DNA from 2 places in the Providencia lanzhouensis genome. Region 1 is predicted to be linked to the other one. Evidence: predicted binding sites of a transcription regulator. Region 1 holds the regulator's gene; the other holds the start of a gene.
The links. Region 1 encodes Fur, which represses iron uptake genes when iron is present. Its sites were predicted from a motif close to ATAATAATGAGAACNACTATCAA; they were not measured.
Positions count from the first base shown of each region.

Region 2: the regulator Fur is predicted to act here: its motif matches at 2,105-2,127, upstream of ACIH2S_RS08585 (siderophore-interacting protein).

Region 1 covers NZ_CP174123.1:1,378,409-1,382,849, forward strand. The annotation lists gene ansB (L-asparaginase 2) at 126-1,169, shown strand; gene ACIH2S_RS06390 (bactofilin family protein) at 1,346-1,867, opposite strand; gene fur (ferric iron uptake transcriptional regulator) at 2,299-2,745, opposite strand; gene fldA (flavodoxin FldA) at 2,975-3,502, opposite strand; gene ybfE (LexA regulated protein) at 3,657-3,950, opposite strand; gene ACIH2S_RS06410 (type I secretion system permease/ATPase) at 4,124-4,441, opposite strand, start outside.
Region 2 covers NZ_CP174123.1:1,812,352-1,816,792, forward strand. The annotation lists gene phoH (phosphate starvation-inducible protein PhoH) at 374-1,159, shown strand; gene ACIH2S_RS08585 (siderophore-interacting protein) at 1,231-2,070, opposite strand; gene ACIH2S_RS08590 (DUF2474 domain-containing protein) at 2,225-2,404, opposite strand; gene cydB (cytochrome d ubiquinol oxidase subunit II) at 2,361-3,371, opposite strand; gene ACIH2S_RS08600 (cytochrome ubiquinol oxidase subunit I) at 3,361-4,441, opposite strand, start outside.

The DNA of each region.
Region 1 (4,441 bases):
ATAGCGAAAAATTAAAATTTACTAAAATGACAAAGTCGATCACAAAACTCTCAGATTAAATCCACATAATAACGTGAGTTTATTTTTAATATTATGCTCGTTAATTTTAGTTAAAGGAAAATAGGATGAAAAACCGAAATAAAGCGCTGTTAGCCACACTGGTTTCACTGTTTGCCGCATCAGCATTTGCACAACCGAATATTACGGTGTTGGCAACGGGCGGAACCATTGCGGGTGGTGGAGAATCAGCAACAGGTTCAAGCTACCAAGCTGGAAAAGTAGGAATTGACTCTTTACTTAATGCAGTACCAGAGACTAAAAAAATTGCTAACCTGAGTGGTGAGCAGCTGGTGAATATCGGTTCTCAAGATATGAATGATCAAGTTTGGTTAACTCTCGCAAAAAAAATTAATCAAGATTGCAATAAAACCGATGGTTTTGTGATTACCCATGGTACTGACACCATGGAGGAAACGGCCTTTTTCCTTGATTTAACCACGGCCTGTAAAAAGCCGATTGTGATGGTGGGGGCAATGCGTCCTTCCACGGCTTTGGGCGCTGACGGCCCATTGAACTTATACAATGCCGTCGTATTAGCATCTGATAAATCAGCGGGAGAGCGTGGCGTGTTGATGGCGATGAATGACAAAGTGATCCAAGGTCGCAATGTTATGAAAATGAGCACAACAGAAGTTCAAGCCTTTGATGCTGTGAATGCGGGGGCAGAAGGCTATATTCATGATGGTAAGGTTACCTATTATCAAGCGCCTCAGCCGCGTGGGGATAAACCTGTTTTTGATGTGAGCAAATTAGATAAATTACCGGAAGTGGGTATTGTCTATAACTATGCGAATGCATCTTCAGCACCAGTAAAAGCACTGCGAGAAGAAGGTGTTAAAGGTATAGTGAGTGCCGGTGTTGGTAACGGGAATATGTATAAAACTATTTTTGATGCATTAGCTAATGCAGCGAAAGAGGATGTTGTCGTGGTGCGTTCTAGTCGCGTACCGACAGGCTATACAACGCGAAATGCAGAAGTGAATGATAACGAATATGGATTTGTGGCATCTGAAAGATTGAATCCACAAAAATCTCGTGTGTTACTGCAATTAGCCTTAACACAAACGAAAGATCCGAAAAAAATCCAAGAGATGTTTGAACAATATTAATATTTAATAATAGGCGGCAGAGATGTCGCCTTTATTCTATTTTTATTACGTATAAGCCGTGTTCTTTTGGGGATGAGTTAATTTGTATAATCAAAATAACTCGACAATAAATACCTATAAATAAGGTAAATCAGTTATTATCGAGCAATTCTATATCATCTATTTAACAAATTTAATTATAAAGAACCCACGTCAGGTGTTTGAGCTTCTGGTTTTCCTTGTTTAGATTTTTCTTTAAATACGGCAACATTACCTTCTGATTTAACCGCAGATTTGACTTCTGCTAAACCAGAAAAAATTCCGCCTTTTTTGATGGATAAATTTGAATAGCGAATCGTGCCGTAGATTTCACCATTAGTATCAATACTAATGGTTTCTGAAATACATTCCCCTTCCACTTTACCGTTTACCCACAACTCATTGCTGGTGATATTGCCGGTAACTTGACCATTTTGCATGATTTTAACGGTATTATTTTTACCAGCAATGTTGCCAATGACTGTGCCATAGATATGAACCTGTTCATTGGAGGTAATATTGCCTTCAAATACAACATCTTTGGCGATGATAGTATTGGTTTTTTCTTCGCTGATCATTGGTGACGATACTTGCATTTTTTCCTCAGCAATTTGCTGCATGATTTCTTCTTTATTGATAGTGGGAGTGGGTTCTGGTTTGCTTTGTTTTTTATTGAACATGCGACTAACCTTTTTGTAATTGAAGTATAAAACTAAACAAATGATCGAAGATATAAAGGCAACGGATGCCACGATGGTATATCTAAAAAACCACGCTATCAAAGTAAGAAACCAGAAGAAAAAACTTATGTTCAAAAACAGATATGTTTTCTTCATTCCTTAATCTCTTACACACAAATTTGATAATTAGTATAAATTAAAATAGCACATAACAAATTAAAGAATAGAGGATGATTTTGGTTTTATCTGAAGAAATGAAGCTATGTATTTTTAAAAAATAGTCGCTAATTTTCAGCTAAAGAGCAGAAATAGGGAAATGTTAAGTATGTTCAAATAAAAATACCCACTAATAAACATTAAGTGGGTATAATTAACATTAAATGATTCATTAAATAAAGCGCGCTTTTAGTTATTCGCGCCTGATTAAGTCATTATTTAGCTTCGTGCGCAGCACTATTTTCACGACAATCGCCTTCAGCACAGTGACCGTACAAATATAAACTGTGGTTAGAGAGTTTGATACCGTGACGAGCAGCGATGTCATGCTGACGCTTTTCGATTGATTCGTCAGTGAATTCGATAACCTTGCCGCAATCTAAACAGATCAAGTGGTCATGGTGGTGTTGCTGAGTTAATTCAAATACGGATTTTCCACCTTCGAAATTGTGACGAGTCACAATACCAGCATCATCAAATTGGTTTAATACGCGGTAAACAGTGGCTAACCCGATTTCTTCACCAATATCAATCAGCTTTTTGTAGAGATCTTCCGCACTGACGTGATGGCACTCAGGCTCCTGAAGTACTTCCAAAATCTTTAATCTTGGAAGAGTGACTTTGAGTCCTGCATTTTTCAATGCTTTATTATTGTCTGTCATGCGGGCTTGTCCTGTATTTTAAATCATAAATTTAACAATAATGAGACGTTTTTAACAAAAATCCAGTTGTCTTCTAAACTGATTTACAATTATAGGCATGGAAAATAAAAATAGAAACCATGCATTGTCTCATTATTTTGATTCGTTCTTAAAAGCGAGTCCATTAGATAGGAAGATTAATCCATCATATCGAATGGTTCCCGCTTTTAATTGACAATCTATGTCATTATTAGCCAAGGATTTCAGCCAGAGACATCTCTTCGGAGATTTGTTTAACCCAAGCGTCAACACGCTCTTCAGTCAGTTCTGGTTGACGATCTTCATCGATAGCAAGACCGATAAAGTGGTTATCGTCCGCCATACCTTTAGAAACTTCAAAGTGGTAGCCTTCAGTTGGCCAATGACCGACGATCACTGCACCACGCGGCTCAATGATGTCACGGATAGTTCCCATCGCATCACAGAAATACTCTGCGTAGTCTTCTTGGTCTCCACAACCAAACAGTGCGACAAGCTTACCGTCAAAATCAATTTCTTCTAATGTTGGGAAGAAATCATCCCAATCACACTGAGCTTCACCGTAGTACCACGTAGGGATGCCAAGAAGTAGGATATCAAACGCTTCGATATCTTCTTTGCTGCATTTAGCAATATCGTGAACTTCTGCAACATCTTTGCCTAATCTTTCTTGGATCATTTTGGCAATATTTTCTGTGTTACCTGTGTCACTTCCGAAGAAAATGCCTATAACTGCCATAAAGTGATTAACCTCTTGTTTTTCTAGTAGAGAGTATAAATTACCGATTCTGCTAGAACTAAAAATAGAACGAAAATAGGTAAAATTTTGCGCCTTATTTTGGCGAAAAAAACAGTGTTAGTCTGTCAAATTTGTGTGATTTACCCAGATACGGCTAGCGATCAATTGTCTCACTAACCTGCTCAAGTTGAGCCATCAAAATTTCTTCAATTAGCTCACTTCGGCTTATGTTTTTCTCTTCAGCTAATTGGTTTAAGACCGCGACAGCGTCTTCATTTAATTTCAGCTCAACTCGACGTAGCCCTTTGACTTTGTCTCGTTTTAGCTGATTTCGCTTATTGATTCGTAATTGTTCATCCCGCGACAACGGGCTAGTTTTTGGTCGCCCAGGCCTGCGTTCTTCTGCGAACAAATCCAGTGTGGTGCGGTCAGTTTGTTCTTTTGCCATATCTACTATTGCTAACGGAAGGGGTGTGCCAGTAATTCAGCGGGCAATGATACCCTAGCTGAACCCCTAGTACCATAGGTGCATACCCCGCTAATTCATCTAATAGATTAAAAAAAAAGCACTTTTAAGAAAAAAGCATCACCCAAAGAGTAAGTGATGCTTTTTTCTTCAGGTTAACGAGTCTGTTGTTGCCATAAATTGGCATAAAGGCCATTCAGTTTTAGAAGGTTCTGATGAGTTTCCGCTTCGGCGACTTCACCATCTCGTATCACGTAAATTTTATCGGCGTTCATAATAGTATTGAGACGATGCGCAATGCTAATCACAGTTCTGCCTTGCGTGATTAACGGCATATTTTTCATGATGGCAGATTCTGATTCGTAATCCAGCGCAGAGGTGGCTTCATCGAGAATTAAAATATCAGGTTCAGTAATTAAGGCTCGAGCAAGAGCAATACGCTGACGTTGACCGCCAGAGAGATTTAACCCTTT
Region 2 (4,441 bases), 430 kb from region 1:
ATGTTGCAATTCAAAAAAAACACGCGCTATATTTAATATAAGGAAACGTTGTAGGTTGATGATATTCGGGTCAATGTAATATTTATAGTGCGAGTGAATTATTTTTTATATTGTCATAATATCGTCATGCAGATTCTTTAGTTTACGAGTATCGCCTGTATAGGAGAAACTAATGAGAACTAGGTGTTTGTTAATCAATGTGCGAGACCGGTTACCACTCCATCATGAAACTGACATGATGAGATTGTTAACCGGTTTTTTTATACCCAAATTATCAACCTAAGTTACACAAGAGCTTGAAGGGAGCTCCTCTCTGTTTTGAATAGTTCGTCATCTGAAATTGACATCATCGATACCTGGAAGGGTTAATACTATGAGTAGACAGAAAGCTGCAACAAAAGCACGTCGTGAAATGAAACGTACATCACGCAAAGATCGTTCAGGGAGGTATGATATGAACAACGTTACCTCCTTCGCTGAATTTACGGGCATTGAGCCGATAGGTATGGCGAAAGAACGTCGCGATGAAACTCCGATAACACCACGTAATGAAGCCCAAAAGCTCTATATTAATTCCATCAAACACAAACAACTGATTTTTGCTAATGGTGAGGCAGGGTGCGGTAAAACCTATATTAGTACTGCGTTAGCCGCAGATGCCTTGATTAACAAGGAAATCAGTAAAATCATTGTGACCAGACCGGTATTGCAAGCGGAGGAAGATCTTGGGTTCTTGCCGGGAGATATGTCTGAAAAGTTTGCGCCTTATTTCCGACCCGTTTATGACGTATTAATGAAGCGATTAGGCGCTTCGTTCCTGCAATATTGTTTACGCCCTGAGATTGCTAAAGTCGAAATAGCACCATTTGCTTATATGCGCGGTCGCACATTCGAAAATGCTATTGTTATTCTCGATGAAGCGCAGAACGTCACAGTCACTCAAATGAAGATGTTTTTAACCCGTTTGGGGGAGAACGTAACGGTAATTGTGAACGGTGACGTAACCCAATGTGATTTACCAAGCGGCGTTCAGTCAGGTTTGGGGGATGCGTTACAGCGTTTTAGTAGCGATGAAATGGTCTCGATGGTCAACTTCACGATTGATGACTGTGTAAGATCTCAGCTGTGTCACAAAGCGCTGATGGCTTACAATGACTAATAACTAGTTTAACCCACTACACAGGCTAATTAATGTATGAAACTGCCCCAGATTAGGGGCAGTTTTTTTAATTAGTCGTCGGGGTTATCCATGACGGCATGACGTTCATGATGATAACCCTCCTCATCATAGCCATATCGCCAGTAAGGAATCGCGTAGATATCATCGCGACCAAAACCTTTTTCACGTCGAATAAAGCGGCGTAATTCACGGATAATTTGGTCTTCACCAGCAATCCAGAAGCCCACATCGGATTCTGGAATATCCCACGATTTAAAGGTATTAATCAGATTAGTAGTCTGGCTAATATCTCCACAAATCCAATCAATTTCGATACCAGCCGGTTTGGTTAACTCGCGAATATCCGTTTGATGGTCAAGGCGTAAAACGACGCGTCCCGTTGCTGTGTCAGGCATTTTTTCCAGTAGCGCTGCTATTGCGGGTAAAGAGCTTGAATCACCCGCCATAAAGTAATGTGCGCGGATAGGCAGTAGTGGATCTGGCCCTCCAGGGTTGGTGATCCCCAGCCAATAACCCGGTTTTGCATCACGAGCAAACAGATAAGCCGGCCCCGCCACCCCTTCGTGCATGGCAAATTCAATATCGATTTCGTTGAGCTCAGGGCGAATAGCGCGAACGGTGTAAGTGCGCACAAAAGGGCGCGGCTTATCTTCTGGCCAGCTACGTCCTTTTTCAGTGAGAAAAGGAAGCGCGGGTTGGCTTTGATGGTCCGGAGCAATAAAAATTTTGAGATGACCACCTTCACACTTCGTTGGATAATTGGCTAACTTTTCACCCGTAAATGTGATGCTGCGAATAGAAGGGCTGATATCGACAATGGATTTAACTTGAATGAGCTGTGGGGGCGCTGGGCGGTAGATATTTTTTTCAACAGTCTGTTCACTAGCCACTAACCGTCTCCTTTCTTAATGATAATATTATTATATGTTAATTATTATCATTATCATATCATGAATGTTTATAGGAAAACTATTCAAAAGATGCAGGATTATTGAGCGTCTAATTATAAATATGCCGCAGCATTTTAATGCTGCGGCAACGAGTTTACTTCACTTTCATGCCGGCGGCAGTCATCAACAATCTAAATAAGGAAGAAAAGGCGAATAGTGCCAATACGCTTCCTAACCAAATTGCCGCCATCCAGCCGAGCTTCTTCCACCAAGGTGAGCGAAGAGTTGTATCAGTGATAGCCTTGGTCTGGGGTAATTTTTCCTCTGAAGACATAGTAACTCCAATAGGTGTAAACCAAAATAACAGGGATGATGAACAGGGCGCCAACTAGCATAAAGCCTAAGCTTTCTGAAGGACCTGCCGCATCGCGGAATGTAATTGCTGGCGGAATTAAACTTGGCCAAACGCTGATGCCTAATCCTGTAAATCCTAAGAAAATCAGCATTAATGCAGCAAGAAATGGCACGCTATCGTAACGTTGGCGTTTGGCACTTTTTAAAATCAACCATACACAACCGAGCACTAATAGAGGAACGGGTAAAAAGAAAAACAAGTTTGGCAAGCTAAACCAGCGTTCATAAACGGCGTCATTTAACATTGGTGTCCATAAACTGATAACGCCAATCACTGCTAACATGACCAGTGTTAATGGGGTTAACACGCGATACATGGTTTTGCGCAGATGTCCTTCCGTTTTCATGATCAACCAGCCACATGCCAGTAAAGCATAAGCGATGACTAAACCGAATCCACAGAACAGCGGGAAAGGTGCGAACCAGTCAAAATAGCCGCCCATATACACGCGGTTTTCAACGTGGAAGCCTTGAATAAATGCGCCAATCACAATCCCTTGGGAGAATGTAGTAAGAATTGAGCCCCAAATAAAGGCGTGATCCCAGCGGCGGCGATGAGATTCATCGGCGCGGAAGCGAAACTCGAAGGCGACCCCGCGAAAAATCAATGCCAGTAACATAAAGGTTAGTGGAATCGATAGCGCATCTAAAACAATGGCATAGGCTAATGGGAATGCTCCAAATAGCGCCGCACCACCAAGCACTAACCACGTTTCATTACCATCCCAAACAGGTGCCACACTGTTCATCATCAAATCTCGGTCTTGGCTCTCTTTTAAGGCTGGGTACAAAATACCAATACCTAAGTCAAAACCGTCCATCACGATATACATCAACATACTGAAGACGATGATGACAAACCAAATTAGTGGTAAATCAATGCCCATGAGTTGCCTCCTCGGAGATACCTTTACGAATTAATTTCATCATGTACATGTAGCCAATCCCAAATACGCCGCCGTACACCACAAAGAAGGCTAGCAAGCTCACGCTCATGTGCATTTCACCATGGGCGCTCACGGCATCTGCGGTACGTTGTAACCCGTAGACAACCCAAGGCTGACGACCGATTTCGGTGGTAAACCAACCGGCTAAGATGGCGATTAAACCTGATGGCGCCATGACGAACATAAAACGCAGGAACAGTTTGGATTCATACAGTTTTTTACGCGAACGGAGCCATAATCCCCAAACACCAGCGGCAATCATTAACATGCCTAAGCCCACCATTACGCGGAATGACCAGAACACCATAAACACATTCGGTCTATCTTCAGGTGGAAACTCTTTTAGTGCTGGAACCTGTTTGGTGGTGCTGTGTGTCAAAATCAGGCTCGCCATGTAGGGAATTTCAATGGCATATTCGGTTTTTTCTTTTTCCATATTAGGAATGCCGAAAAGGATCAGCGGGGTGGCTTCGCCGGGTTTATTTTCCCAGTGACCTTCCATTGCCGCGACTTTAACAGGCTGATGTTTTAGGGTATTTAACCCGTGAGCATCGCCGATAAAAGCTTGGACTGGCGCTAAAATCAGGATCAACCACAAGGACATGGAGAACATTTTCTTCATGGCGGAGGATTTATTGCCTTTGAGTAAATGCCATGCGCCGGATGCACCAATAAAAAATGCCGCTGCCAAGAATGCCGCAGTGGTCATATGGAGTAAGCGGTATGGGAATGATGGGTTAAAGATTACCGCTAACCAATCGACAGGGACAATTCGCCCATCGATAATTTCAAAACCTTGAGGCGTTTGCATAAAGCTATTGGATGCAAGGATCCAGAAGGTTGAAATGATGGTACCGAGTGCAACCATGCACGTCGCAAAGTAGTGAAGCTTTTCGCCCACGCGATTCATACCAAATAGCATGACACCGAGGAAGCCAGCTTCTAAGAAGAAGGCGGTGAGCACTTCATAGGTTAAGAGTGGACCGGTGATGCCACCTGCAAAATCCGAG